One region of the Clostridium sp. JN-1 genome, then DNA from elsewhere that is predicted to be linked to it. Evidence: riboswitches for the same ligand, from Rfam matches in the RefSeq annotation. Region 1 holds a riboswitch; each other region holds the start of a gene.
The links. Region 1 has a riboswitch for cyclic di-AMP ahead of ablB (putative beta-lysine N-acetyltransferase). Riboswitches for the same ligand answer to the same signal wherever they lie in the genome.
Positions count from the first base shown of each region.

Region 1 (10,470 bases):
AAAGTAACCGTAACATTAAACTTAAATACGTAAATAATATCTTTAACATTAAAAGGTGAAGGAGAAAGTTTCTTTCATCTTTTTTTAATTATCCAATTTTAAAATATAGAACATTTTTTAAGATGAATATAAGTTCTTTTTAATATAATTTTAATCTTGAATAGTCATAATGTAATACATAATAAAAATCGGTACAGTAATTTATATGTAAATAGTGGTGTTTATTATCAAAATATATTATAAAGGAGATAGTTAAAAATGAATATGGAGATTTTTAGGCTTATAAATAATTTAGCAAATAAAAATATGGTTTTAGATAAGATAATGATTTTCTTTTCAAAAGATATGCCTTATATATTTATGGCAGTTATTGCAATAATATTTATTTTAGAAATTGTAAAAAGAAATTCTAATTATAGAAAAGTTGTTTTTAGTACCTTTGTTATTACAGTAATAAATTTAATATTAAGTTTTATCATTGGCAGTATATACTATGTGGACAGACCTTTTGTTCATAATAAAGTAAATTTATTAACACCCCATGTGGCAGATGCATCTTTTCCAAGTGATCATGCAATAGGAACTATGAGTATAGCTTTAGGGCTTGCAAAATATAATAAGTTAGTTAGTATGATTTTAACTATAATGTCTATAGTTGTAGGCTTTTCACGAATATATGTTGGACATCACTATCCTATGGATGTTGTAGGGGCATATTTAATGGTTTTTGCAACAAGCTATATTTATAACTTAAAATTAAGAAGTAAGGTTGAAAATTTATATGAAATGGCTGAAAAAAAGGCGACAATAAAATTAGGCTTCAAGTCATTATATAATGAAATTTAAATATACTTAAATAAGTTAACTTAATATAGAAAATAATAAGTTAGAATACTAAGCTTAAGATATGTTGATTAAAATATATAATCTTGTTATAAAAATTCTCAATGACAGTTTAAAGATATTTCATTCTCTTGGAAAAATAAAGGCTGCCATAGCAGAAACAGCAGTTTTATTTTTGATGTTTTTAGCTTACACTATAATAAAGTACAGTAAGAAAACTTGGATCAAACCATTAGCTATAGATATTTATTTATGTCTTTGCTTTCTTATTGGATTAAGCATGGTTTATTTAAATTTGCAGTATCCAAGTGATGTTGCAGCTGGATATGAATTTGGAGTGGTTTATCTTAGTTTAAGTATTATTTTATTAGAGGTTTATAAAGTTTTACCTGATGCAATAATAGGTTAAGTAAATTTTGCTGGCATTTGACAGCAATCTATATATATCATATAATTTAAATAGCATATGCCAATAATAATATGGAGGTTAGATAGTATGAAAATAGCATTACCTAGTAATGGAAACGTGGTTAATCAACATTTTGGAATGAGTAAGAGTTTTGAAATTGTAACAGTAGAAGATAAAAAGGTTACTAATGTAGAAGAAATATCTTCTGAAGAATTTCAACATCAGCATGAAGGTTTAGCAAACTTGCTTTCAAAGCATGGAGTAGAGGTAGTTATAGTAGGAGGCATAGGTCAAGGAGCAATTAATGGTTTAAAGATGAATGGTCTTCAAGTAATAAGAGGAGCATCAGGGGAGTACATGAAGGTTGTTGAAGAATACATTAATGGAACATTAGAAGATAAAAATATAGTCTGCAATCATCATGGAGAGCACCATAATCATTAAAAAATAGAGGACAGAGGGAGAACGTACCTAGATTTGTGTAAATCAAATCTAGGTACGTTCTCTAAGTTAGCAATGTTTCGCTTTAGCGAAACGAGTTATCAAAAGTTTAATTAAAGATTTTTCGTAAGCTTAGCGGAGAAAAATCCTCCTTCACCGTCCTCTGTCCTATGTCTTGGAAAAATTTACACCCCTGGGGTAGAGATTCCTTGTTTATGTTTGTTAAAAATAGAGTACAGCTGTTCTATAGGAAGAAACGCCATAATAACAATACATATTCCGCCTTCTACTGCCATAAAAGGTCCATTAATCGTAAGTGAATATAAATATGTAGACATTCCTTTAGGAGCAAAGCTTCCGAAAAATACCACACCGGAAATGAAGTGGCATATAAACCGAGCAAATACAGCGACAATAGTTCCTAGTATCTTTCTATCTCTAAAATAGCCTGCAAGTCCAAGAGCCATAAAAGGCAGTGGATAATCAAATAATACTTGTACAGGATGGAGAATGTAAGGACCAAGTATTAATGATATTATTCCGTATAAGAAGCCAGTTAAGAACCCAACTTCAGGACCATAAAAGAATGCCATAACTAAAATTGGTACCATACTTCCTAAAGTTACACTTCCGCCTTGTGGAAAGTGATAAATTCTGAAGATTTTAAGTACAGTTGCAAGCGCAAGAGCTACTCCAATTTGAACAACCATGGAAGTGGTGAATTTTATCTTTTTTACCTTAATTGCAGCCAAAATTAAAATAATTACAGCAAGCAGTGCAAACAAAGATACTGGATGTTTTAAAATTTCAATTAAGTTTTGAGGAATAGATAAAAAAACTTTTAAATCTTTTAAAATAACGGACATAAAAAAAACCCCCTTAAATTAGTGCTCAGGAAGTCTAGGTTTAACACAAAAAACCGACTCCAGATATTCGGAATACGGTTTTAATTGTATATAAATCACTTTTCCTACGCTGGTATTATCCAGATCAGGTATAAGGGTTTATGAAGAATAATAAACTTCACTTCTCAGCCTAATGCACCCCTAGCACTTTTATAAAATTTTATTTAATTATACCACTAAGTCTATTAAATTTAAAGCCTGCTTGCTGCTTTAAGTTTGAGGCTGGCGGTAAAATGAAAAGGGGCAGGAGTATAATTTAAATGTCTTTAGCCCAAATATTAATACTTTCAAACTCACCGCATATATTACAATCATTCACTAGCTTACCTCTAAAGTTAAAGCCGTGTTTACTCAATACAATATTTATACTTGGATTTATCGCCCTAGACAAACTATATAAGCTAATGAATCCTTCCTTTTTAAGATCTAATTCTAAAAGGTAAATTATATTTGACAATATGCCTTTATCTCTATAGTGAGGGTAAGTAGCACAGTCAGCTATTTCTGCATTTAAATTTTCGTAATCTAAATATGCAGAAGCTGCACCAATTATTTTACCATTATAAGTGGCAACTTTATATAAAACATTTTTGTTCATATTTTGAATTAAATAATCCTTATCATATATTTGAGAAGGATACGCAAAAAATGCGCTAGAAAATAAGTCTATTAATTCATCTATATCGCTTTCTTTTGCATTCCTTATCTGGTACTTGAAATTATTACTAAACTTAAAACTATTTTTTACATTTAAACTTTTCATTAAAAATAACTTTTCCATATTATCATTTTTACAAGCTTTTCGTTTACCTATTATAAAGTACGACATGCATAAAGCATCCTCGCCTCTAAAATAGGAATCTATTTTACCTTCTAAAATAAATCCTGCATCAGAAAAAGTTTGAAAATATGCGGTATCGCAGTTACATACAACTTTGCTTAAATGCTGTCTTGATGCATAGCGTATTATTCTTTTTATAGTTTGTACCGATATCTTATGGAAATTAACTATTTTTACACGGTTATTAATATAATCAATATATATTTTACTTTTATCTATTTTAGCATAGTAATTATTATTTAATTTACATTTAGCAGCATTCACGATTTATTCTCCCCTTAAAAATTAATAATATATAAATCTAATAATTAGATAAAAAATAAGCTGCAGAGAAGCAACTGCAGCTTATTAAATGCTATTTATATACATGATAAAAAATACAGTATATATAATAACAAAGTATACTAAAACTTCTCTTCAACGCTTACGAGATTAGCTGACGGATTTGGGTCGAAGAAAATAACCCTACTTATCATATTTTGATAAGATTCACCCCAAAGTTGGTTCTCCCGTTCGAAATGATTCAGCGCTACCGCTATTTATTATTTTACATATAAGCATATCATTATAATGTATGCATGTCAATATATTATGATTCAATGACTCAATATATTATATTCAATTGATGATTCAATGATTCAATTAAATAATAATTTTTCATACATTTTTTAAAATTAGAGATAATATCTATGAAAGGAGGAGTTGTTATGGAAGAAGATAGAGTTAAGGATAGTTCTATGGAATCTCCAATTGAAAAACATGATACTGCAGCATGGGCAAATATTCACAAGTCAAAACCAGTTTCAAATGTACCCGTGCCAAGTGAATTCGATGTTAAAAATGCCAAGGAATATGTAGATTCTAATGAAAAATGATGCTAATAATAAAAAGTCTAACCAATTGGTTAGACTTTTTATTATTAGCAATGTTGAAGAGATGATAATTTTTTGTAAATATTGTATCTTTCGCGAGCATTATTTTCAGATTCCTGAAATGCTTTTTCAACCCTTTCAGGGAAGACTTTCTTTAATGAAGAATAACGGATTTCACCATTGATAAAGTCAATATATGGTTTTGTAGGTTCTTTTGAGTCTAATATAAATGGGTTTTTACCATCTTGTTTTAGCATAGGATTATACCTAAATAAGTGCCAGTAACCAGATTCAACGGCTTTTTTCTCCTCAGCCATACTCGTTCCCATTCCAGTTTTAATACCATGACTTATACAAGGTGCGTAAGCTATGATTAAGGAAGGACCTTTATAAGCTTCTGCTTCTGTAATTGCTTTAATGGCCTGGTTCATATTTGCACCCATGGCTATTTGAGTTACATAAACATTTCCATAGGTCATAGCCATCAATCCTAAGTCTTTCTTCCTTGTTTTTTTACCACTTGCAGCAAGTTTTGCAACTGCTCCAGTAGGAGTTGACTTTGATGATTGACCGCCTGTATTTGAATAAACTTCCGTATCCAAAACAAATATATTTACATCATCACCTAGTGCAAGAACATGATCTAATCCACCATATCCTATATCATATGCCCATCCATCGCCGCCAATTAGCCAGTGGGATTTTTTAATTAAATAATCTTTTTTCATGAGAATTTCATTTAAAATATTATTTTGTTTAAGATCTTCATTATTTATTAGTTTTAATATCTTTGCAGAAGCTTTTTTTGAAATATCTGCATCATTAAATCCACCAAGCCATTCTTTAAAAGCTTCTTTGAGTTCAGAATTTATATTCATTGTCACAGCTTGATTCATCAAATCAGCTAATCGTTCTCTCATTTGGTTTACAGCAAGGAACATTCCATATCCATATTCAGCATTATCTTCAAATAATGAATTACCCCAAGAAGGTCCTTTGCCAAAATTATTTGTAGTGTAAGCTATTGAAGGTGCACTTGCTCCCCAAATAGATGAACAGCCTGTTGCGTTTGCTATCATCATTCTGTCTCCGTAAAGCTGAGTCAAGAGTTTGACATAAGGAGTTTCACCGCAGCCAGGACAAGCACCGTTAAATTCCAATAGAGGTTTTGCAAATTGACTTCCCTTTACTGTGTGCAAATCCATTAATCCTTCTTTAGAAGTAATTTTTAAGGCATATTCAAAGTTGCCAGATTGTTCATCTATTTGTTCCTGGGCAGGTTTCATTATAAGGGCCTTACCTGGAGCAGGGCAGATATCTGCACAGTTTCCACATCCAGTACAATCAAGTGGACTTATTTGAATACGATATTGTAAGTTCTCAAGACCTTTGCCAACAGCCTTCTTAGTTAAAAATTCTTTAGGAGCTTTTTGTAGTTCTTCATTATTTACCAAGCATGCTCTTATTACACCATGAGGACAAACATATGAACATTGGTTGCATTGTATACACTTGTCAATTTGCCATTCAGGTACACGAACTGCAATTCCGCGTTTTTCATAAGCTGATATGCCAACTGGGTAAGTACCATCTTCCATTCCCTTAAAGGCACTAACTGGAAGTTCATCTCCTTCATGTCTTGCCATGGGTCTTTCAATTTTACTAACGAAGTCAGGAACTTCTTTTTTAGGAATATCTTGGCCTTTAGCATCTTTCCATGATTCTGGTACAGTAACTTTATGGGCAGCATTTACACCAGCATCTATTGCTGCCTTATTTGCGTCAACTATATTCTTACCTTTTTTACCGTAAGTGTATTCTACAGAGTCTTTTAAATATTGCACTGCTTGATCTGCAGGAATTATATTTGCTAGTTTAAAGAATACAGCTTGCATTACCATGTTTATTCTAGAACCCAACCCAACTTTCTGTGATATTGAAATTGCATCAACTATATAAAATTGAATATTATTTTGGGCAATATATCTCCTCATTGAAGCAGGCAGGTTTTCATCCAATTCACTTTCTTGCCATGGACAGTTTAAAACAAATGTTCCATTTTTCTTTAAACCTTTTAATACATCTATATTGTAAATAAAAGATTTGTTGTGGCAAGCGGTATAATCTGATTCATAAACCAAGTAAGGTGATTTTATTGGTTTATCTCCAAATCTTAAGTGGGAAACTGTACTTCCGCCGGACTTTTTACTATCATATGAAAAATAAGCTTGACAATATAAGTTTGTTTTATCACCTATGATTTTAACTGCTGTTTTATTTGCACCAACAGTACCATCTGAACCCAAACCATAAAATTTACACCTTATAGTTCCTTGAGGTGATGTATCTATTACCTCGTCTTCTGGTAGAGATGTATTTGTAACATCATCAACTATTCCAATTGTGAATCTATTTTTTGGATTAGGATTTTCAAGATTTTTAAATACAGCTAGGATTTGAGAAGGTGTTGTATCCTTTGAACCCAATCCATATCTTCCACCAACTATTACAGGTTTATCTGGATTATTATAGAATAAATTTACTATATCTAAGTAAAGGGGTTCTCCTGTGGAACCAGGTTCTTTTGTTCTATCCAAGACAGCAATTTTTTTAACCGTTTTAGGTAAATATTTAAAGAAATAATCAGAAGAAAATGGTCTGTACAAGTGCACTTTTATAAGACCTACTTTTTTATTATTTTGTCTTAAATAATCTACAGTTTCTTCTATAGTGTCACAAACTGATCCCATAGCCACAACTACATATTCAGCATTTGGATCTCCATAGTAATCAAATGGATGATATACTCTCCCAGTGATTTTTTCTATTTCCCTCATATAGTTTTCAACGATGTCAGGAACAGCATCGAAAAACTTATTTGAAGATTCTCTTTGTTGAAAATAAATATCAGGATTTTGGGCAGTTCCTCTAACAGAAGGATGTTCTGGATTTAAAGATTTATTTCTAAACTTTTGTATTGCATTGTAGTCTACTAATTTTGCAATATCAGCATAGTCAATTACTTCAATCTTTTGATATTCATGTGATGTTCTAAAACCATCAAAAAAGTGTAAAAATGGTATACTGGATTTAATTGCTGAAAGATGAGCAATATTTGTCATATCCATGACTTCTTGAACATTAGATGATGCTAAAAGTGCAAATCCAGTTTGCCTTGTTGCCATAACGTCTTGATGGTCGCCAAAAATTGATAATGCATGAGTTGCAAGTGCACGGGCAGTTACGTGAAATACACCAGGTAGAAGTTCACCTGCTATTTTATACATATTAGGTATCATTAGAAGCAGTCCTTGTGAAGCAGTGTATGTAGTTGTTAGTGCACCAGCAGCTAACGATCCGTGGACAGCACCAGCAGCACCAGCTTCTGACTGCATTTCAACAAGTTTAACTGGCTGACCGAATATATTTTTTCTACCATGAGCAGACATGTCATCTACAAATTCAGCCATCGGAGTAGATGGTGTTATAGGATAAATAGCAGCAACATCTGTGAAGGCATAGGAAGCTTCAGCAGCAGCTTGGTTTCCATCCATGGTTTTTAACTTTTTTGACATACTATGTTTCCTCCTCTATAAATAATTTTTAACATATTTAGTATTTACAAAGTACGTCAATTGAATTCATTAATTTAGATAAAATTCTAAATTTTAATTATATAATTACGCTGTTGGGCAAGGGGCAAGCTATTGTATAGCTATGCCGCTTACGCTAAATTTAGGTTTCATGAATGGAAGTTTGAGGAGGATAGATATATGAACATTTTCACTTAAAATTAAACTATTTAATATATAAACTTTAATTCCTTGATATTCATATTCATCATAATCTTCATAGTATTCTCTATTAAAATATTTTAAAATCTCAACCTTGAGATTTGTGACTTTTTTCGTCTCACCATTTCAACAACCTATAGAGTTAGAAATAGTTTTAATTAAAAAGCAGCCTCGAACTTTTTTAGCATATTTAAGAGCTTTTTCTTGAATAGTTATCATATAAACATCTCCAGATAGTATTTAGATATTAAAAAAATTATCTATACTATATAAATTATATTAGTACAGGCTTAAAATCAACTACTTAATTATGACTTAATACAAAATTATTGTTATAATCTTTATGTTGATTAGTTAAAGTAGTAAATAATCAGATAGGATATATATTTTGTATTTTGTATAAAGGAGATGTTATATATGGAATATGAAGGCATTGTATACAGACCGCCAAGTGAAGCGTATAGTTTGATAATTCAAGTTACAATAGGGTGTTCACATAATAAATGCAGTTTTTGCAGCATGTATAAAAATAAAAAATTTAGAATAAAAAGCTTAGAAGAGATATATGAAGATTTAAATGAGGCAAGACAAGCATATAATTACGTAGAAAAGATATTTTTAGCTGATGGTGATGCGCTTGTACTTCAAACAGAAAAATTAAAAAGTATACTATTAAAGATAAGAGAACTATTTCCAGAGTGTAGAAAAGTTTCTGCTTATGCTGCACCAAAAGATGTTTTGAGAAAATCTATAAATGAACTTAAGGAACTTAAAGAATCTGGAATAAAAATGCTGTATATGGGAATAGAAAGTGGAAGTGATTACATATTAGAAAAAATAAATAAAGGAGTAACTGCTTCTCAAATCATAGAGGCAGGACGAAAAGTTAAACAAAGCGGTATAAGACTTTCGGTTACTTTGATTTCTGGAATAGGTGGAAAAGATAAATGGAAGGAAAATGCCCATGAATCTGCAAAAGTCATAAGTGAAATTGATCCAGATTATGTTGGACTTTTAACTCTTATGGTTGAAAGAGGGACTCAAATGTATGAGGATATAAATTCAGAAAGTTTCAAACCTTTAACACCTGAGGAAGTTATGTTTGAGACACGTTAACTTGTTAAAAATATACAAGTCAGTAGTTGTATTTTTAGAAGCAATCATGCTTCAAATTATGTATCGTTAGGGGGAACATTATCACGGGATAAAGACATTATAATTGAAAAAATCGATGCTGTACTTAAAGGTGAGCACGGCTATAAACCTGAAGAATTTAGAGCATTGTAGCAGAAAATTAAACTACCTATATGGGGTTCCTAGTTCCAAACTTAGTTTACACTCCGGGATATGCTGCCAAACTTCAGCACGATAAATACTTTTAATCATTCTAAGGCTCAGTATTTTGAAAATCTAATAAACATTGATAAACTCGTGCCTCAAACAATATCAATATTTATAGATTTTCTAAAATATTTCGCCAAGAATGATAAAAAAGTATTTATATGTGCTTTCATTTTGGCAACATACCCCTGCGTGCAAACTAAGTTTTAAGCTAAAAGGAATGTATAGTTATTTTAATTTACAAATCAACTTACACGCAGGGATATATATACAGCCTGAAGACACATTAAAAACTTTTATTACAAGTTTTAGCGAAGTATTTTAGAAAATTCTAGAGGCCCAAATACTGTTTGAGCTTGCGAGTTTATTTGAGCCTCTTGAATTTTCAAAATAAGAGCTTTAAACTTGTTAAAAGTTTTTACAGTGTCAAAGGCTGTATATATTTCCCGGAGTGTAAGTTAAGCTGCAAACTAGAAATCCTATAAGCTAAACAATTTTTAAAGCTCCCATTGGACATAGTTTGACACATTTGCCGCATTGTAGACATTGTTCATGATTTACAACAGGTGCATTGAAATTGTATTGAGTTAGAGCATTTGCAGGACACATTTCTACTGCAGGACATTTATGGTTTTGTGGACAATTATTTTTTATAACAACTATTTTCATTATCAACGTCTCCTCTTGATTAATTTGTATATAATACTAAAGTTTATATGTTACATTTCAGTATATGTTTAACTTGATTTTTTGTTAAGTAAAATTAAAAACAAAGAGAACCTAAATAAAGCAGGTCCCCTTTGTTTTAATCTTATTTTTGTAATTTCATTAAGGTACTAATTTTTTAACATATAAGTCATTTTCATTTCTTAAATCAAGAAATCCATTGTTATCAAGCAGCAGCGGTTTTGTTAAATCAGTTATATTAACTTGAATTACTTTGTATGATTTGTTGTTACTTAAAATTACATTTTCACCTATATAATAATTTATTATGTGACTTAGAAATACATTACAGTATTTA
Region 1 covers NZ_CP033465.1:972,216-982,685, forward strand. Annotated here, with positions in the region: gene EBB51_RS04780 (sensor histidine kinase) at 1-33, shown strand, start outside; gene EBB51_RS04785 (undecaprenyl-diphosphatase) at 259-846, shown strand; gene EBB51_RS13740 (phosphatase PAP2 family protein) at 908-1,252, shown strand; gene EBB51_RS04795 (NifB/NifX family molybdenum-iron cluster-binding protein) at 1,340-1,696, shown strand; gene thiT (energy-coupled thiamine transporter ThiT) at 1,879-2,559, opposite strand; TPP riboswitch at 2,643-2,751, opposite strand; gene ablB (putative beta-lysine N-acetyltransferase) at 2,855-3,703, opposite strand; cyclic di-AMP (ydaO/yuaA leader) riboswitch at 3,846-3,978, opposite strand; gene EBB51_RS04810 (DUF3787 domain-containing protein) at 4,147-4,314, shown strand; gene nifJ (pyruvate:ferredoxin (flavodoxin) oxidoreductase) at 4,359-7,886, opposite strand; partial or broken gene EBB51_RS04820 (radical SAM protein) at 8,523-9,392, shown strand; gene EBB51_RS04825 (4Fe-4S binding protein) at 9,933-10,115, opposite strand; gene EBB51_RS04830 (HD-GYP domain-containing protein) at 10,275-10,470, opposite strand, start outside.

Region 2 (10,470 bases), 1.2 Mb from region 1:
TGTTGAAAATGCAATAAAGTACTTTGAAAAGTATGATCAAAACTTTCCAAGTGGAGATTATGAAGAAACAGTATTATATAATTTAGCAGTTATATATAAGGATATAGATAAAACAAAAGCGAAAACATATGCAAATAAACTTGCAGATAACTATTCTTCATCCATGTACAATAACTCCTTAATTCAATCAATAATAAATTGGTAATTTTTACACCCCAGGGGTGTAAAGTGCAATGTATTAAAAACTATTGACTGAATACATTAAGTATTATAAAATAAAAAATATAAAGATACCCCATAAGGGTATAAGGAGGTAACAAATTATGGTAAGTGAAATAAAAGATACTGATTTTTCAAAAGTTATTAAAAAAGAGGCATCTCCTGTAGTAGTAGATTTTTGGGCACCTTGGTGCGGACCATGCAAAATGCTTGGACCTGTCATTGATGAAATTTCAAGTGAAATAGGTGAAAAGGCTAAATTTTATAAGCTTAATGTAGATGAAAACCCAGTTTCATCAATGGAATACAAGGTAGCAAGTATACCTACAGTTATTATATTTAAAGATGGAAAACCAGCAAAAACTCTTGTTGGATTTAGACCAAAAGAAGCAATAAAAGGTGTTATAGAAAACTATATCTAGAGGTGAAAATAGTGAGTAATAGATATGATATAGCTATAGTTGGAAGTGGAGCTGCTGGATTATCTGCAGCTGTAAATGCAAAGATTAGAAATAAGAATATTTTAGTATTTGGAAATAGAGATTTAAGTCATAAACTTAATAAAGCCCCACTTATTAAAAATTATCTTGGATTTTATAACATTAAGGGAAGGGACTTAAAAAATGAGTTTCAAGGTCATATAGATGCCATGAATATAAATATTATATATGAAAGAGTTAATGCCGTATATGCCATGGGAGACTATTTTACAATCTCAGTAAATCAAAAAAACTATGAATCCAAGGCTGTTATAATAGCAGCTGGTATAGAACAAACGAGTCCATTAAAAGGTGAACAAGAGCTTCTAGGTAAAGGCGTAGGATATTGTGCAACCTGCGACGCACCGCTGTATAAAGGAAAAGTTGTAACAATTATAGGGTATAATAGGGAAGCAGAACAAGAAGCAAACTTTGTAAGTGAACTAGCATCAAAGTTATATTATATACCAAGGTATAAAGCAGATTATAGCTTAAAAGATAATATAGAAGTAGTTTTAGATATGCCGCTTGAGATAGTTGGAAAAGATAAAGTAGAAAAACTTGTATTAAAAAATAAAGAAATAATTACAGATGGAATTTTTGTATTGAAGGACAGTATATCTCCCGGCCAGCTTGTTCCTGGAATAGAACTCGACAAAGGGCACATAAAAGTAGACATAAATATGAAGACTAGTATAAGAGGTTGTTATGCTGCTGGCGATTGTGCTGGAAAACCATATCAGTATATGAAAGCAGCAGGTCAAGGTCAAGTAGCGGCATTAAATGCTGTATCGTATTTAGATTCTATAATAAATTAAAAATATCCCTGGATTATAAAAAGTCCAGGGATATTTTAATATGTTAATTTGCTGTAAAGAACACATGATTGCCAATGGTTTTTACATTTTCCTTATTTATGTCCTTCATCCATCTAGATGTTGCTATTTGTGGATTGTAGAAAAAGACAGCTTTTCCTGTTGGATCAGATCCATTTAAGGCTTCCAAAACTGCCTTATAACAATCTTCACTTTGGGGAGCAGAAATTGTTCCATCATTATTCACACATGAAAAAGCGCCTTTTTGCATTATTACCCCTTCTACCGTCTTTGGAAATTCAGGATATTTAAGTCTGTTTAAAATTACAGAAGCAACTGCTACTTTTCCTTCAAAGGGTTCACAATTGCTTTCAGCATATACTACTTTAGCCATTAAGTCTAAGTCTTTTTGAGTTATATAAACTTTCTTATCACAGCAATTAAAAACTTGGACTACCTGTTCTCCTTCATTTTCATTAAATAAGTTGATATCGGAAGTATTATTTTCCCGGGCACTGACTTTAAGTGGAATAAACATTAATAAACTTAAAGTAAAAATTATAAAAATTATTAGTTTTTCCTTCAATTAAATCCTCTCCTTTTACCTACGGGGTTAGCTGACGGGTTCGGTAAAGGCATAACCTACGTAAAACGATTCACCCCAAAAATACTGGTTTCCCCGCGTTTTTAACAGAAATTGAAAACTTAGGCTTAATGGTAGTGTAACCAATAGTTTAAAAAAAATGCAAAAGTTTATTTTTTTTATTAATATTTTATAAATTAGATTTTGTTTTGATATAAAGCATTATTAAATAGTGTATAATTAAGTATAAAGTAGAGAGAAAATTATGCAGTATGAGAATATTGTACGTGATATAAGTTACAACATATTTAACAAAGGAGTGAAATGGGTGGAAGCATTAGACATGGTAATCAATTCAGTAAGGAATATCAGTATATCATCAATAGCAGATATACTAGTTGTTTCATATATTTTTTACAAAGGTTATATGCTAATAAAAGAAACCAGGGCTGAACAGCTTTTGAAAGGTATTATATTAATTTTATTTCTTATTCCTGTAAGTAATTTTTTTAATCTTACAATGCTGAATTGGATACTGTCAAAGACAATTACAATAGGTGTGCTCTCTCTTGTAATTATATTTCAACCTGAAATTCGAAGTGCACTAGAACATCTTGGCAGAACTGCTTTTAATGATATACATATGTTTGAGGATGACGAAACCATGAAAAAAGTAATTAATGAAATTGTAAACGCAGTTGGAAATTTATCCGTAAGCAGGACAGGAGCACTCATAATAGTAGAGCAGTTTACAGGACTTGAAGATGTAATAAAGACCGGGACTAGATTGGATGCAGTGGTATCATCGGCACTGCTTGAAAATATATTTGTAGTAAATACTCCGCTTCATGATGGAGCAACAATAATAAGAAATGACAGGATAATATCTTCAGGATGTTTTCTGCCGCTTACAAATAATCGCGAATTGAACAAAAAACTAGGCACAAGACACAGAGCTGCAATTGGTATTTCAGAAAAATCTGATGCACTTATAATTGTAGTATCTGAAGAAACTGGAACCATTTCACTTGCTGTAAATGGAAATATGACTAGAAATTATACCAAGGAAAAGCTGCGAAGTATTTTAGTGAGAATTATAAAGAAAAGACAGCATAGAAAATTAACCATTAGAGAGCAGGTGGTTCAATGGATCAAAAAGATAAAAGACAGCAAATAGTTGTAAAGGTATGCTGTGTAATAGTATCGTTTATATTATGGCTTTTTATATATAATGTTGAAAACCCCGTAAGAGAAAGAAAAATTGTAGTTCCTGTTCAGGTTATAAATAAAGATACACCTGTACAATCTAATCTCGTACCTATAGATGAAGATAATTTAAGTGTTACATTAACTATAAAGGGAAATGCATCTGATTTATATGCTGTCAAAGCTTCACAATTTAAACTTGTATCTGATTTAGGTACTTATGTAGTAAAAAAAGGTGAAAATAAAATACCCGTTCAAGTAGTAAAGAGCCCTTCTACTGTAAGAATTGTAAATAGCGAAAGTTTATGGGTTAAGGTAATAATTGAAGATTTAAAGAGTAAGAATGTCCCAGTTAAACTCTCACTTTTAGGAAAAGCCAAGAGCGGATTTTATGCAGCTAAACCCGAACTAAGTGTAAACCAAGTTAAAATTAAGGGATCACAGGATGCAATCCAGAAAGTTACAAAGGCAGAAGCAGTATACAATATCCAAAACGTTTCAGAAGATGTAAATAAAAAAGTAACTTTAAGAGCTGAAGATTCGTTGGGAAATGTAATAAAAAATGTAGAAATAGAACCTAAAGATTTGGATATATCTATATCTGTCAAAAGAATAAAGAGTGTTCCGGTAAATGTAAATATTTCAGGAAACTTAAATGATTATGGTATAAAATCAGTAGTTCCAATAGACTCTAGTGTAAATATAACGGGAAGTGAATCGCAAATAGCTAATGTGGAAAGATTAAATACTGAAAGCATAGATGCAAGTACACTTAATGGAAAAGATACAGTAGAAGCTAGAGTTATTTTGCCTCAAGGAGTCATACTTATAAACGGCGGAAATACAGTCAAATTAAAAGTCAACTTTTTTGATAATAAAAGTACGCAAAAACAAGTAACTGTGAATATACAAACCAGTAATTTAGATGCCAGCTATAATGCAATTTTGAGTTCAAGCACTGTTAACTTGGTTGTAACGGGATCTCAAGATGCTGTTCAAAATCTCAAGGACAGTGATATAACAGCAATTGTGGATTTAAGTGGTGTTAAAGAAGGGCAAAATACCGTTCCTGTAAACATAAGTTTGCCGGATGGAATAACCAAAGTGTCTCAGGATCCAGAACAAGTGTCAGTTAATATAAGCAGAAAAAATCAGGAGGTAAAAGATGGGCATTAAAATAAACAATATAATTTTAAATATAGAAGAAGATTTAAGCCAAGTTAAAAATAAGGCAGCAAAAAAAGCTGGAATCAATGTAAATGATATAAAAAAGTTAAGAATAGTTAAAGAGTCTGTAGATGCTAGAAGGAAAAATACCATAAAGTTTGATTATGCTGTTGAAATAGAATGTGAAGATGAATTAAAAATAGTAAATGAAGCTAAATCAAAAGATGTAAGAATGATAAAAGATAAGTATAATCAAAGTTTTGAATTTGGCAAAAAGAGAATGAAACACAGACCTATTATAATAGGAATGGGACCTGCAGGGATGTTTGCAGGTCTTTTGATGGCTCAAAATGGATATCAACCTATAATTATAGAAAGAGGTCATAATGTAGAAGAAAGGACTCTTGAAGTCAATAATTTTTGGAATACTGGCAAATTAAACATGGAGTGTAATGTTCAATTTGGAGAAGGCGGCGCTGGAACTTTCTCTGATGGAAAACTTACAGCAAGAAGTAAGGATTCAAGATGCCGTTTTATAATTGATCAGTTTGTAAAAAGTGGAGCACCTCAAGAAATAATGTATAGTAATAAACCGCATGTTGGAACGGATATTTTAAAAGGAGTCGTTAAAAACATAAGGGAAAAAATAATAAAACTTGGAGGAGAAGTTAGGTTTAACAGCAAACTTGAAGATATATTGATGGAAAATGACAAGTTAAAATCAATAATTGTAAATGGAGAAGAAATGCCGTGTGAAAATCTTATATTAGCCCCAGGACATAGTGCTAGAGATACCTACGAAATGCTTTATAAAAGGGGAATATTTATGGAAGCCAAAGACTTTGCAGTTGGAGTCAGGGCTGAACACCTTCAAGAAATGATAAATGAAAATCAATATGGCAAGTATGCAAATCATCCAAGATTAAAGGCAGCAGATTATAGACTTACATATACAACAAAAGCAGAAAAAAGAGGAGTATATAGTTTTTGTATGTGTCCTGGAGGAGAAGTTGTGTCTGCTGCGTCAGAAGATAAAAGACTTGTTACAAATGGAATGAGTAATTATAAGAGAGATAAGAAAAATGCAAATTCAGCCGTTGTAGTTTCAGTAAATAAACATGATTTTGGCGGAGATACACCCCTTTCTGGAATGGAATTTCAAAGACACTATGAAGAACTTGCATATAACCTAGGTGGAGGAGGATATTTCGCACCAGTAGAGCTTTTAGGAGATTTTTTAAATGATACAGTTTCGAGTAAACTTGGAAGTATAACACCAACATATAGACCGGGATGGGAATTTAGAGACCTTAGAAAATGTCTTCCTGAATATGTTGTAAGTGCACTTAAGGAAGGATTTTTAAACTTTGATAAGAAGATAAAGGGATTTGCAAGCAGCGATGCAGTCTTAACTGGAATAGAAACGAGAACATCTGCACCGCTTAGGATAACGAGAAATGAAAAACTTCAAAGTATATCACTAGAAGGGTTATATCCATGCGGCGAAGGTGCAGGATTTGCAGGAGGAATAATATCTGCTTCGGTAGATGGTGTTAAAGCTGCAGAAAGCATAATGAAAGAATACGCACCATTTTAGCGTATATCACGTTATTTTATATGTACACTCTAAGATCAATATGCTAAAATAAAGTTGATTTTAATGGTAGATAAAGGAGATCAGGTAAATGAAAAAAATAATCATTATATTTACTGGTGGAACAATATCCATGAAAAAAGATGAGAATAATGCATCAGTACCATCTATGAGTGGAGAGGATATACTAGAGCTTACTCCAGGCATAGATAAAATTGCAGATATACATTTTTTGGATTTTGGAATGGTGCCAGGACCGCAAATGACTCCGCAAAAAATGTTTGAATTATCAAAAGTTATAGATAAAAAAGTTAAAGATGAAGGATACGATGGAGTAGTTGTAACTCACGGTACAGATTCGCTTGAAGAAACTGCATATCTTGCGGACTTAACCTATAATAATTCAAAGCCAGTAGTTTTTGTAGGTTCAATGAAAAGCAGCTCTGAGTTTGGATGGGACGGTGCATCCAATTTAATAGATGCAGTACTAACTGCATCATCAAAAGAAGCAGAGAATAGAGGAGTAATGGTTGTTATGAATAAGGAAATACATGTTGCTTCTCAAGTAACCAAAACTAATACACGCTCTCTGGATACATTTAAAAGTCCGGACTTTGGACCAATTGGCTGTGTTGATAGCGGAAAAGCTTATTTTTACTATGATTACACCAAAAGACAGCACATTTCTGTAGAAAAAGTTGATGACAAAGTAGATCTCATAAAAAGCTGCTGCGGCATGGATGATAGACTTTTGAAGTTTTGTGTAGATTCTGGAAGTCACGGAATAGTAATTGAAGGAATGGGAAGAGGAAATATTCCACCTAAAATGGTTACAGGAGTAGAATATGCAATAAATAAAAATATACCTATTGTATTAGTATCAAGATGCATGTCAGGAAAAGTTATTGATGACTATGGATATGAAGGTGCAGGAAGAGAACTTAGAGAAAAAGGAGTAATTTTTGGAGACAATCTTCCAGGACAAAAAGCTAGAATTAAACTCATGGTATCCCTTGGATTCACTAGAGACTTAAAAAATATAAAAGAGTTTTTCGAGAAAAATTATTATTAATTATTTTTTATAGGTAGATTTGCGAGCAGCACTTAGTGTAAAGCTATTATAAACTATAATAAACTTGGTAAAAATATTTATGTAATTATAGTACGTAAAGATAAATAGATCGGGAGGAAACTTTATGAATAACTTTAATCTTCAGCGTGAAGAAATAGAAAGAGTTTATGGAAAAATAAGCCCTTTTGAATTAAAAGATAAATTGATAAGTTTAGCAGGAGAATCCAACGAAAGCGGAGCACATTCACTCTTAGATGCAGGAAGAGGAAATCCAAACTGGATTGCTGCATCGCCAAGAGAAGCTTTTTTTACATTTGGACAGTTTGCTGTAGAGGAAAGCCGCAGAACATGGAGCGATAATGACCTTGCAGGCATGCCTCAAAAGAAAGGAATTGCAAGACGTTTTGTTGACTTCGTAAGGAGAAATGAAAATATAAAAGGAATTGAGACACTAAAGAAAATTATAAACTATGGTGTCACAGTAAAGCGTTTTGACGCTGATGAATGGATATATGAATTAGCAGATGGAATTATTGGAGATGACTATCCAGTACCTGATAGAATGTTAAAACATGTTGAAAGCGTTGTACATGATTACTTGATTCAGGAGCTGTGTTACAACGAACCTTTAGAGAGAAAATTTGACTTATTTGCAGTAGAAGGTGCTACTGCAGGAATGTGTTATATTTTCGACAGCTTAATTGCAAATAATATATTGTCAAAGGGAGACAAAGTTGCGTTAATGGCACCAATTTTTACACCATACCTGGAGATTCCACATCTTCCAAGATACAACTTTGAAGTAGTTGATATAGTTGCCAATGCAGCCTATAAAGATGGTACGTGCAGCGGTCAGTATTCTGATTCTGAACTTAAAAAACTTTGTGATCCAAGTATAAAAGCTTTATTTGTAGTAAATCCAAGTAATCCACCTTCTGTTGCAATGAAACCTCAAATAGTGAGGTACTTAAAGGAAATGGTTGAAAACTATAATCCTAATTTGATGATTATTTCAGATGATGTATATGGTACTTTTGTTGATGACTTTCATTCACTTATGGCTGATTTGCCTTACAATACCATAGGAGTTTATTCATTTTCAAAGTACTTTGGAGTAACAGGATGGAGACTTGGAACTATTGCATTATATGAGGACAATGTATTTGACAAACTTTTAAGAGAACTTGATTCCGATAAGAAAGAGAGGGCAAGGAGAAGGTATGCAGCACTTTCAACCAATCCAGAAGAAATCCCATTTATTGATAGAATTGTAGCTGACAGCAGACAAGTTGCACTTAATCATACTGCAGGATTGTCTACACCTCAGCAGGTACAAATGGCATTCTTTGCATTATTTGCTTTGGTTGATAAAGAAGATAGGTATAAAAACTTAACTAAGAGCATATGCCACCGACGTCAAAAATTATTGTTTAAGGGATTGGGATTAGAGCTAAAGGAAGATCCTTTTAGTGCTGCTTACTACACGCAGTTTGACTTGCTTGAGTGGGCTGAACACAACTACAATAAAGAATTTGCAGAATATCTTAAGAGCAACTATAAACCAATAGATATTTTAATGAAACTTGCAGAAGAATCTTCAATTGTACTTTTAAGCGGAAGTGGTTTCCACGGTCCTGAATGGTCTATAAGAATATCTCTTGCAAATTTAAATGATGAATCATACTCAAAAATTGGTGAAGTAATTCATAAAATATTAGAAAACTACGTAGAAGATTGGAAAAAGTTGAAAACTGCAAAAATCGTAAAAGCTTAATTATTAAAGCGGCTGTCTCAAAATCATTTTGAGACAGCCAATTTTAGTTATTTAAATATGTTGAGAAAATGGAAGCATTATGAACATATTATACGTAAGCAAGCTTATGTAATTAAATAACAAACTTAAAATATATTAGGAAAGTTTAATTAACTGTGATATAATATAAACAAAGATAAAAACAATTCATTAAATTACAAAATTAATCGTAGAAATTCATTCACTTTTAAACTATTACCTTAATTACCAAAAACTATTCTTATTATTAACAAAAGATTGTTATTTAAAATACAAACTTTAAAATTTTTATAAAGTTTAATAAATATCTTAGGAAACCATTAGTATACGTTTACTTAAACGTTTGCTTTAATGTAAGAGGTGATTTGTATGAGCCGAATTAGTATTCTAGCAGGACATGCTGGAAGTGGAAAAACAGAAATAGCTATAAATTGTGCAGTAAATTTAATTAAAAGTGGTCAAAAGGTTGTACTTATTGATATGGACATAGTTAACCCATACTTTTGCATAAGGGATATGAAAGGAAAACTTGAAGATATGGGAATAAGGGTCATATCTGCAGATCCAGATTTATCTAATGCCGAACTTATGGTAGTACCGCCGGAGGTTATATCTGCATTTCATGATAAGAGCCATAAGGTAATAATGGATATAGGCGGAGATGACGGTGGAGCTATAGTCTTAGGACAATACAATAGGTATTTTAAAGAAGAAGAGTATGATATGTATTTTGTAATAAACAATAACAGACCATTAACTTCTAAAAATGAAGATGTAGAAGATTACATGAAATCCATAGAAAGGGCTTCAAGGCTCAAAGTGACGCATCTTATATCAAACACAAATATGTCATATGAAACTGCGCCTTCAGATATATTAAAAGGGGACAAGAATGTTGCAGAGTTATCTAAAAAATTAAACATACCTTACAAATATGCAGTCTGTCCAAGAAGGCTTGAAGAAAAAGTAAAGGGCAAAGTTAATGCTGAATTATTACCCATAGATACTTATATGAAGCTGCCGTGGGTATAAACAGTATATTTTATTTTTGATTATTTTGTAGGTATATATAAATATATTTACAAATATTATATATTATATATCATATAAATTTAAACTCAAGGAGGGAATTTTCTTATGCCAAAGGTAACTTTTAGAGAAGAAAGATGCAAGGGTTGTGGGCACTGCATAGAAGCATGTCCTAAAAAGATCATAAGTTTTTCGACCAAACTTAATGCCAAAGGATATCATCCAGCAGCAATTAGTGCAGACAAAGCTAAAGAATGTATAGCATGTGCATCATGTGCAAGAATATGTCCCGATTGTGTAATAACAGTTGAGAAGTAAATAAAGGAGGGTGCTTTAATGGGAGAAAAAGTTTTAATAAAGGGTAGTGAAGCAATTGGCGAAGCTGCAATTAGGGCTAATTGCAAAGCATTTTTTGGTTATCCAATAACCCCACAGACAGAAGTTGCAGCTTATATGTCAAGAAAGATGCCTAAAATAGGGAGAATATTCATACAAGCAGAAAGTGAAATTGCTG
Region 2 covers NZ_CP033465.1:2,528,498-2,538,967, reverse strand. Annotated here, with positions in the region: gene EBB51_RS12105 (tetratricopeptide repeat protein) at 1-205, shown strand, start outside; gene trxA (thioredoxin) at 324-641, shown strand; gene EBB51_RS12095 (NAD(P)/FAD-dependent oxidoreductase) at 653-1,516, shown strand; gene EBB51_RS12090 (cell wall hydrolase) at 1,560-2,099, opposite strand; cyclic di-AMP (ydaO/yuaA leader) riboswitch at 2,102-2,235, opposite strand; gene cdaA (diadenylate cyclase CdaA) at 2,425-3,273, shown strand; gene EBB51_RS12080 (CdaR family protein) at 3,243-4,478, shown strand; gene EBB51_RS12075 (FAD-dependent protein) at 4,468-6,066, shown strand; gene EBB51_RS12070 (asparaginase) at 6,155-7,135, shown strand; gene aspD (aspartate 4-decarboxylase) at 7,260-8,909, shown strand; gene EBB51_RS12060 (ATP-binding protein) at 9,297-9,959, shown strand; gene EBB51_RS12055 (4Fe-4S dicluster domain-containing protein) at 10,065-10,274, shown strand; gene EBB51_RS12050 (3-methyl-2-oxobutanoate dehydrogenase subunit VorB) at 10,293-10,470, shown strand, end outside.
Region 2: it holds a riboswitch for cyclic di-AMP, as region 1 does, so the genes downstream of both, EBB51_RS12090 (cell wall hydrolase) here and ablB (putative beta-lysine N-acetyltransferase) in region 1, are expected to answer to the same signal.

Region 3 (10,470 bases), 270 kb from region 1:
TGCACTTGTAAATGAGGGAATGGCAGGAATATGTAGAAACAAAAATGTCAAGGATGAAGAACTTGAATTTGTAAAAAGTATATTTGAAAGTTTTGGAAAAGCAGAAATTATTCCAGAATATTTAATTGATAGCGTTGTTGGGATAAGTGGATCTTCACCAGCATATGTATTTATGTTTATTGAAGCACTTGCAGATGCTGGAGTAATGGGTGGAATGCCAAGGGATAAGGCTTATAAGTTTGCAGCACAAGCTGTTTTAGGTTCAGCAAAAATGGTGCTTGAACTCAACAAACATCCAGGAGAACTTAAAGATATGGTATGTTCTCCAGCTGGTACAACTATTGACGCTGTGGCAACACTTGAGTCACTTGGATTTAGAAGTGCTGTCATAAAGGCAGCTGCAGACTGCATAAAAAAATCAAAAGAAATGGGCAAAAAGTAAGAAAGTAATAGGTTTCCCAGTCAAGTTTGAAAAATAATTATACATTTTAAATAAATAGCATGAAAATACCTGCTAAAGTAGGGTATTTCCATGCTATTTTTATGTCAGTTTACTGGTATTAAGTATAATTGTAGAAATATGATAATATAATTACAAGAGGTTCAATTTTGAGGCTTTTTTTATTGCTCAATGTAGTGTATATTAATGATGTAGATTTATAATATCTAAGATAAGGAAGGAAGTTTAAATATGAAAGTTAAAGCGTTAATGAGTAAATTATTGATAGTATTTATAATGTTATCTGCAGTATGTATACCAGGAAATAAAGTTTACGCAGATGCATACAAGGTTGTTACACTAGGCGGTGATCTTACAGAATCACAGAAAAATGATATGCTTAAATATTTTAATGTTACTAAAGATCAGGCAAATATAATACAAGTTAATATTGACGAAGAAAAAAAGTATCTTGGAAACACAGCTGATAGCAGTAAAATAGGTACAAAATCAATATCGTGTTCTTATGTAGAACCAACAACAAGCGGCGGATTAAATGTGTCAACAAATAACATATATTGGGTTAACAGCAATATGATAAAAAATGCATTGATTACAGCTGGAATAAAAAATGCAAATGTAAAAGCTGCTGCTCCTTTTAATGTATCAGGTACTGCAGCTCTTACAGGAATTCTTAAAGGATTTGAAAATAGCAGCAGTGGAACTAAAATTGATGAAGATAAAAAGAAAGTTGCAAATGATGAACTTGTGACTACAGGTGAAATTGGTGACGAAATAGGAAAAGATAAGGCAGCAGGTCTTATGAATGACATTAAAACACAGGTTATCAAGGACAAACCTAAGGATACAGAAGAAGTAAAAAAAATAGTTGAAAATGTAACTAATAACTACAATGTAAATCTTAGCTCGGGTGATATTGATAAGATAACTGAACTTATGAACAAAATAAATGGTCTCAATTTAAACTTTTCAGATGTAAAAGGTCAATTGAATGACGTTGCAGGCAAGTTAAAAAATGTTATGACAAGTGATCAAGCTCAAGGATTTTTTGATAAACTTATGAGTTCAATAAAAAGCTTTTTTTCAAATCTATTTTAATTAATAAAATTTAAACATAAAAATAATCTGTGAATGTTCTAAAAAGAGTTTTCACAGATTATTTACTTTACGCAGTTATTTTAATTTTTTTTCATAATCTTCAACCATTTTTTTAACCATGTGTCCGCCCACGTTAAGCTGTTTTTCTTTATGATTTTTGTTGTATTCTGACAACTCTTTTGCTGTTTCAATTTTAAATTTATCTAATTTGACTTTAGCTTCAGGAACTAAAATTCTTCTTCTAGACATATGGTATCATCTCCTCGGTATATAGCTTGTGTATTTTAGCTTTAAAATATACAAGAGGCTGTCTCAAAATGATTCATGGGGTTTCAAAAAAATCATCTCGAGACAGCTCTATTTATTATTTTGAAGTTTATTTGTTTTAAATGCATATATCAAGAAAATTATCCATGCAGTGATTCCTGCAAGGCTGACAAGTTGAGCCATCTTAAGCGGACCTAAGAGCAAACTATCTGTCCTCATTCCTTCTATGAAAAATCTTCCTATTGAATACAAACCTATGTAACTAAATAATATTAAACCGCGTTTTCTAAATCTTTGTATAAGATATATTAGAATTATAAAGACAAGTAAATCCCATACTGATTCATATAAAAATGTTGGATTAAAATAGGTTCCATCAATGTACATACCTTTTTGTATAAAGTGTGGAAAGTGCTGTATAAAACTATATGATACAGGACTGCCGTGAGCTTCACCGTTGAAAAAATTTCCCCATCTTCCAAGTGCTTGTGCAAATATTATGGATGGAACGGCAATGTCAGCATAATCTAAAAAGTTTACTTTTCTGTGTCTGCAGTATAGTATTGCAGCTGTAAGCCCAAAGATAAGACCGCCATGTACAGCAAGACCACCTTGCCTGATATTTATAGCTGAAATTAAGCTGTCATAGTCTTCTAGGTTAAATAAAACATAATAAGCTCGCGCACCTACTATACCTATTGGAAGGCAGACTAATACTATATCTAAAAGAGTATCGTAATTTAAATTTCTTATTTTGCAGGTATAGTTTGCAATTAATAGCCCAATTAAAATACCTGAGGCAATTAAAACTCCATACCATCTTATATCTAAACCGAAAATTGAAAATGCTATTGGATTCAAAGTAATTCTCCTTATCTTTTATAATATTTTAAGTTTTTTTGTATTTATTAGCTCCAATTAAAATACTTATAGAGATATTTTACACCTAGGATATTTTAAATATCAACTTTATTTTAGTTTAAATGTAGAAATATTTATGATTAAAAACAAATAATTTAAATAGATAGTTTGAAATGGATTTATTTTGCATGTAAATTGGTAATAACATTAAAAATTTAAAGTTATAGTAATACCAAAAATTAAGAAAATTTGTTATAATTAAATAGTATAGATGTTAAATTATATTAAATTTTTTAGAAGGTGATAAAAGTGAAAATTGATTTTACTAAAGAACAGTTTAAAGTACTTATGGAGTTGGTATATTTAGGCGACAGCATTGTCAATGATTTCAATGTTCCTTCTGAAATAGAGGGAAAGTATGAAGGCATAGAAAACTACATATATTCGTTTTGTAGTCATTTTGGTTATAGGGATTATGTAGATTATAGTAATGAGTATGATGTATATTTTCCAACGTATAAATTTGACAAAGAAGTTGAAAGAAAAATTCAGAATTATGATGAAAATGTATTTTATAGGGAGTTGGTGAATAAGTTAGCAAAAAGGGATGCAAAAAAAAAGTTTAAACAAAAAATAAATCAGGACAATCTTACTGAATTTTTAAGATTACAATTTAAGATTGAAGAAAAGTATGATAATGAACTATTAAAGAATGATTTAGAAAATGTAAAAGTGGACATTAGAGAGAATAATGTAAAAAAGAACGCTGTGAAGTAAATGCTGTATGTATTTCCTTTAATTAAATAGAGTAATAATATTAAAAATACACAAACTTTTAGTGTAAACAAAATAACTTAATAAATTTAAAAGGAGGAAACAATTATGGCAAGTAGAGGAAATAGAGTATTAGTTCCAGAAGCTAAGGAAGGTTTAAATAAGTTTAAAATGGAAGCAGCAAAAGAAGTTGGAGTTGATTTAAAAGAAGGATATAATGGAGATCTTACATCTAGACAAAATGGTTCCGTAGGAGGTCAGATGACAAAAAAAATGGTGGAAGCCTACGAAAAGGGCGTAAAATAGTTAATTAATATTATACTTTGATTAGATAATAAAAGGGTATAGAATATAAATCAATTTAATTTATATTCTATACCCTTCATTTAAGTTTTTAGTTTCTTCATTTTTAATTCTGTATGAACCACGTTGAATTGTTACAAAATACTGCTAAAATTTAAACTTTTAAATTTCCTATCGCATCCTAAGTGTGTATTGTTAAAAATTTTTTTTGTTTCTTCAAGATAACAATTTGGATCACTTAATGATGGGCTAAAGTGAGTAAGCCACAATTCTTTAACTTTTGCTTCACGGGCAATCTTTGCAGCTTCCGAAAAGAGCATATGTTTATTTTTAATTGCATTATCCAATTTTTCGTTATCACCATACATACCTTCGCATATAAAAAGATCAGAATTTGATGAAAGGTCAATTAATCCATATGTAGGTCTTGTATCTGTAGAATAACATAATTTTATTCCTTTTCTCTCTTCTCCAAGTACCATGTCGGGTGTATATTTTATACCTTGGTAACTTAAAGATTCACCTTTTTGAAGTATATTCCATAACTTCATTGGTACTTTATGTTCAACTGCTTTTTTTCTGTCGAATTTTCTATTTCGCTTTATGATTATTGAATATGCTAAGCACGGCAGACTGTGTTCAACTGGTACTGCATACATTTCTATATTTTCCATTTGAAATATTTTATATTTGAAATTTTCGAGGTTGTCACATGTTAATTCTATTAAATTTAAGTTATAAGGCAAATGAGGGCATATTACAGTAAGTCCTTTTACAACTTTACATAAATTATCTGGACCTATAATTGTAAGTGGTTTTGTTCTGCCGGAGTTTGCAATTGTAAGGAGAAGTCCTGGAAGCCCAACAACATGATCTGCATGATAATGTGTAAAGCATATTGCACTTATTTCCTTAAATCCTGATCCTAAAATTTTCATTGATACTTGTGTGCCTTCTCCACAGTCAATTAAAATTTTTTCCCCTTCATAAGAAACTAAAAGAGATGTTAAATTTCTTTGAGGAGTAGGATAATTACCACCGCAGCCTAATAGACAAATGTCAAGCATTAATATCACCTTCTATATATTATCTAGTGTACATATGTTTAAATTAATCATATACTAAATATATTATATAACTAAACATATTAAATTATAGTAAGTAAGGAGCAATTTAAATGGATATCAATACAAAAATGATTCATTATTATCACAATTGTTACGTGTTTTCATATAATAGAAGTAAGCTAAGGATGAGAAAGTGATAAAGTTTAGTATAAAAATTGAGAAACTAGAGATAGTATAACGAAAGTTAAGAGTAAAAAAAGTGCCGGTAACATTTTACTTTAAATAAAAAAGCAGAGGTTTATCCTCTGCTTTAATTAATGTGTAAATACCATTTTACCAGTTCTTAAAGTTATAGGTCTTGACCACAGCCATGTATTAGTTGCACTGTCGTCAAAGTAGTATATTGCACCATTTGTTGGATCAGATCCATATAGAGCATCATAAGCAGCCTTTTTTGCTTCATCTGAAGCAGGATTATTTATGAATCCATTTTCAACTGGAGTAAACTGATAGTATCCATCGGATTTTTGATAAATAACTGAGCTTATTGAATTTGGGAATTCACTACTTTTAACTCTATTTAAAACTACAGAAGCTACACCTACTTGAGCTGTATAAGGTTGCCCTTGTGCTTCTGACATTACTAATCTAGCTAAAAGATCTAAATCATTAGTATTATATGCAACTATAGGTTTAGCAGTAGTATTTGATTGAACAGCTTGTCCACTATTACTATTGCTAGTATCTGCTGTTGCTGCAGGTACAATTAATTTTTGACCTGGGTAAATCATATCATCCCATTTATCATTTGCTTTTTTTAATTGATTTGTCGTAATACCATATTTTTTAGCTATAAGATATAAGGTATCACCACTTTTTATAGTGTAAACATCAGCAGGTACATTCAACACTTGACCCGGATATATAGCTGAACTTGTCAAGTTATTATTTTTCATGAGGGTGCCTGAGGTAGTGTAAAAAAGTTTACCTATGGTAAAAAGAGAATCACCTGATGTAACCTTATAACTAGCAGCTTGTACAGAACTAAAAGCAAATAATGATAATGATAGACTTACAAGTAAAGTTTTGATGCATTTAAATTTTGACATAAATTATTCCTCCATCTTGCCTTCGAGGTTAGTTGGCGGGTTCGGGTTAGAGGTACCCTACTTAATAAAACTAAGATTCACCCCATAATAAATCCCCCGTACTCCATAAAGGAGATTCGGCATATTTTTATTAGTTATTCATGAGTGTAATTTTAACAAAAATATATGAGGACATCCATATTAAATTGGAGGTAATTAAGCATATATATGTAAATTAGCGCACTAAAATAGGAAATCCTAACTATTAAGCATTATATTGTATCATTATCAGCTTTTGAATTGTATATTGAATTTCCTTAAGTCTAACGTAATTAGTTCTTAATTATCCTGCTTTACATATACACGTTTAGAACCTATAATTAAAAGATATGCTGAAAACTATATAACGAAAGGAGGAATTTTGTTAAAAGTCTATTACCTTTTAACAAAATTTATAATGTCTAGTGAATTAATTACGAAACCTATTTATCAGAAAATAGCCATTGATATAGCAAACAGGATAGTTTCAGGTCATTTTGCAGTAGGAACTAAAATTTATGGAAGGTCAACTCTTTCAAGTGAATACAATGTGTCACCGGAGACTATACGAAGAGCTATAAATTTACTACATGACATGGAAATAGTAGATGTAAATAAAGGAAGCGGAATAATTGTAAAATCTGTGGATAACTCGTTAAAGTTTATTGACAAATTTAAAGAAATTGATTCTATCAACCTCTTAAAAGAAGAAGTAATTACATTAGCAGAAGATAAAAGGGAAATTGAATGTAAAATAGAAAGTGTAATCAATCAAATTATTGATTATTTAAACCGTTTCAATAACAGCAGTCCATTTGTTCCATTTGAATTTGAAATACATAGTGGGCTTAAAATTATAGGGAAAACTGCAAGTGAAGTTAAGTTTTGGCAAAACACAGGTGCTACTATAATTGCAATTAGAAGAAATAACAGATTGATAATTTCTCCAGGACCTACTGCTGTTTTTAAAGAAAAAGATTTTTTTATCTTTATAGGAAACAAAGATTCATATACTAAAGTTAAAAAGTTCTTATATAAATAACTTAAAGAAAAGAGGCTATTTTTAAGAAAATTTTTAATTACCTTGAAATAGCCTCTTTTATATATTATATGAATCTTATTTTACAGTATCTTTTAAATCATATAGTGTTTCATTATTCATGACGCCCATTCCAGCAAATCTCGAATTTTGATCTTTTGTGTTACTTTTAGTATTATTACTATTTGATGGATTTTTAATATGTTCGTAATTATTAGTTTCTTTCCATTCACTTTCTGAAACTACTTTTCCATTTTTCTGAACCCAGTTCATAATATCTTCTGAATCTCTTCCTCCAATGCCTCCTGTGAGTACATATCTTACTTCACCTTTTTTAACTATCTCTTTAAACTGATTTAAATTTAATATTTTATCTGAGCCAGAGAAACCTCCAAGAGCCATAATGCTCTTGCCACTTTCAAGTATTATGCCTTCAGCAGAAGTAGAACTTGATACAACAAGTGCATATTTTTCATTTGTAACATGACTATCTAGGAATTTTATGAGTTTTTGATTACTAGTGTTATTTTCACGTCCCATTATCATACGATTATCTGATTCACCATTTGTCAAAAGTTCCAATCCTGCAGCAGGCATAGTTCCATTTACACTATGAGTTAGAGTGGCAGCAGAGCCAATTGCAGGTGTAGTCAGAATACCTATAAGAGCAATAGCTGTAAATATCTTGGAAAAATTGATCTTGTTTTCTTCACTATTCAAACTTTTTTTCTTTGCTGCTTTGTACAATATGAGAAATATTGATGATGCAAAACACAAAACTATAGCTGTTATAATCATATATTTAATAGTAGTTGGTATAGTATTAAAGTATGATAACATGAGTAGGTTTACTAATCCTTCTACAATAAATGATATAGGTAATAGCCATGATTTAATTCCACTTTGTTTATAAAGCTTCCACATTGAAGTGAGTCCTATTCCGGATAATGCTGCAATTGGTGGAGCCATCATTGTTAAATAGTATTGATGGAACAATCCTTTTGTAAAACTAAAGTATATAAATTCTGGTACAAGCCATGCTATCCATAGTATTAAATCAAGTTTCTTTTTGTCATTGAAAGGAAATTTAAGCTTTTCTACTATTGCAGCAGCTATAAATCCTAAGAATGATAAAGGTAAAAACCAAATTATTTGATCTGATAAAACATTTTTAGAAAACAGTCTTGTAAAGCCTGATTGTGTCTGGCCTCCAAAATTTCCTGAAAGTCCATTAGCTCCACTAGGACCACCACTACCAGGACTACTGTTATTTAATCTTTGACCATCAGGTCCTTCAGGCATATTTTGATGTGATTTAGAATTTTGTTGCCAACCTGATGGTGGTGTCATACCTTGATGATTATTTCCGTGAATATTATTTTGAGAAGTAGTGGTTCTATCATTTGATTTGTTTTTAAAATTTCTCATTTGTCCCTGTGAGCCGGCATTAAATCCGCCACCCATACCACCACTATTGCGGCTAAGTCTTTCCAATCCATTATGTCCAAGTATAAGTTCCATTATGGTATTATTTGTGCTACTACCTACAAATGGTCTATTTTGAGATGGAATTAAGTCAACTGTTACTGCCCATGATAAGGATATTACAACAAGTACAACTGTGCTTATAATAAGATGTTTTATTCTTTGCTTTGCAGGTACGGCTGAGGAAATTAAATATGTTATATATATTGCAGGACATATCATGTAAGCTTCGAGCATTTTTATATTAAAACCAACTCCTACAAGCGCCAGGCTTATAATGAGATATTTAAGTTTGCCTTTTTCAGCAGCTTTAGATAAAAACAAGCAAGCTATAAGTAATGTAACTACTAAAAGATTATCTATGGTATTATTTTTACTTGCAGCAACAAAAACTGGTGTTATGGCAAGGCATATAGCCGAAATCAGTCCAGATATATGTCCAAAAGATCTTTTAACTATATAATATATAAGAGCTATGGATATAACTCCTGCAAGAGCTTGAGGAATTAATATGCTCCATCCGCTAAATCCAAATATTTTTGCAGATATTGTTTGTATCCAAAAACCTAAAGGTGGTTTGTCAATGGATACAAATCCAGCTGGGTCAAATGATACGAAAAAGAAATTCTTAAAACTCATGAGCATACTTTTTACTCCTGCAGCATAATATTCATTTCCGTATCCTTCTATAGCTAAATTGCCAAAGTTTAGTATTGTAGATATTAAAAGTACTACAGTTATTGCAAGGCGTTCTTTTGTAAATTTTATTTTTTTCATAGCTTTCCTCCCTAATTGAATATCCAAAGTTTATATGATCCAAAATTTATAACTTGTGCTATGAGTGTTACAATTATTTTTGATAGGTATACATTTAAATTAAAACTGCCAACTAGATACTTTATCAAGAATAGAGTTACAATAAGTGAAATTAAGTTAACTATAATAAATTGTGCTAATTCATGAATTATCTTTTTATCTGAACTTCCACGTTCAAATGTCCATTTCTTATTAAATATAAAACTATTTATAATTCCAAAGCTGTATCCCATAACCTGACTTATAGCATAGTTTATTCCAAGTATACTTTGACACAACATAAATACAATAAAATCTATTAATGTATTTAAAACACCAGTGGTCGAAAAACGACTCAGTACTTTAAATTTTCCATTAAAAATAGAATCCATGGTTTTTATTAATTGATCCATGTTTACTGCTCCCTCCTGTTACTAACTATATTTTCAATAATATAATTAGGTCTTGCTTTACTTTCATCAAAAATTCTTCCAAGATATTGTCCAATTATACCTATACAACTAAATAATAATCCAAACATTATAAAATTAATTGACATGGCAAAACCAGTATTTATGATGCTGGTTCCACTTAATAAGTTTTTAATAATGCTTACTATAAGCGAAACAAATCCAATGAAAAATGAAAGACCTCCTAAATAACCAGAAAGAATAAGTGGTTTATATGAGAATGAAGTTATACCATCAAAGGCTAATTTCATCATTTTCTTAAGAGGATATTTGCTATCTCCTGCAAATCTTTCATGTCTTACAAATTCAACAAATGTTTGCTTATATCCAACCCAACTTATAAGACCACGTACATATCTGTTCCTTTCAGGAAGCGAATTTAAGGCATTACATACTTTCCTGTCTATAAGTCTAAAATCTCCAGTATCAACTGGAATGTCTATACTAGTCATATTTTTTAACAATCTATAAAATGATTTGGCTGTAAATTTTTTAAAAAAGGATTCACCTTCCCTTTTTGCTCTTTTCCCATAGACAACATCATAACCTTGCTTCCATTTTTTAATCATCTCGAGCATTACCTCGGGTGGGTCTTGAAGATCAGCATCTATGACTATTACAGCTTTTCCTACTGAATTTTCCATTCCAGCAGTTATTGCACATTGATGTCCAAAGTTCCTGGAAAAATTAATAAGCTTTATTTTTTCATCTTTGTTACATAATT
Region 3 covers NZ_CP033465.1:1,246,476-1,256,945, forward strand. Annotated here, with positions in the region: gene proC (pyrroline-5-carboxylate reductase) at 1-442, shown strand, start outside; gene EBB51_RS06145 (DUF1002 domain-containing protein) at 692-1,558, shown strand; gene EBB51_RS06150 (alpha/beta-type small acid-soluble spore protein) at 1,634-1,807, opposite strand; gene lgt (prolipoprotein diacylglyceryl transferase) at 1,916-2,686, opposite strand; gene EBB51_RS06160 (hypothetical protein) at 2,996-3,463, shown strand; gene EBB51_RS06165 (alpha/beta-type small acid-soluble spore protein) at 3,569-3,766, shown strand; gene EBB51_RS06170 (ribonuclease Z) at 3,898-4,830, opposite strand; gene EBB51_RS06175 (LysM peptidoglycan-binding domain-containing protein) at 5,145-5,939, opposite strand; cyclic di-AMP (ydaO/yuaA leader) riboswitch at 5,942-6,071, opposite strand; gene EBB51_RS06180 (TrkA C-terminal domain-containing protein) at 6,376-6,999, shown strand; gene EBB51_RS06185 (glycosyltransferase family 39 protein) at 7,075-9,258, opposite strand; gene EBB51_RS06190 (GtrA family protein) at 9,270-9,689, opposite strand; gene EBB51_RS06195 (glycosyltransferase family 2 protein) at 9,692-10,470, opposite strand, start outside.
Region 3: it holds a riboswitch for cyclic di-AMP, as region 1 does, so the genes downstream of both, EBB51_RS06175 (LysM peptidoglycan-binding domain-containing protein) here and ablB (putative beta-lysine N-acetyltransferase) in region 1, are expected to answer to the same signal.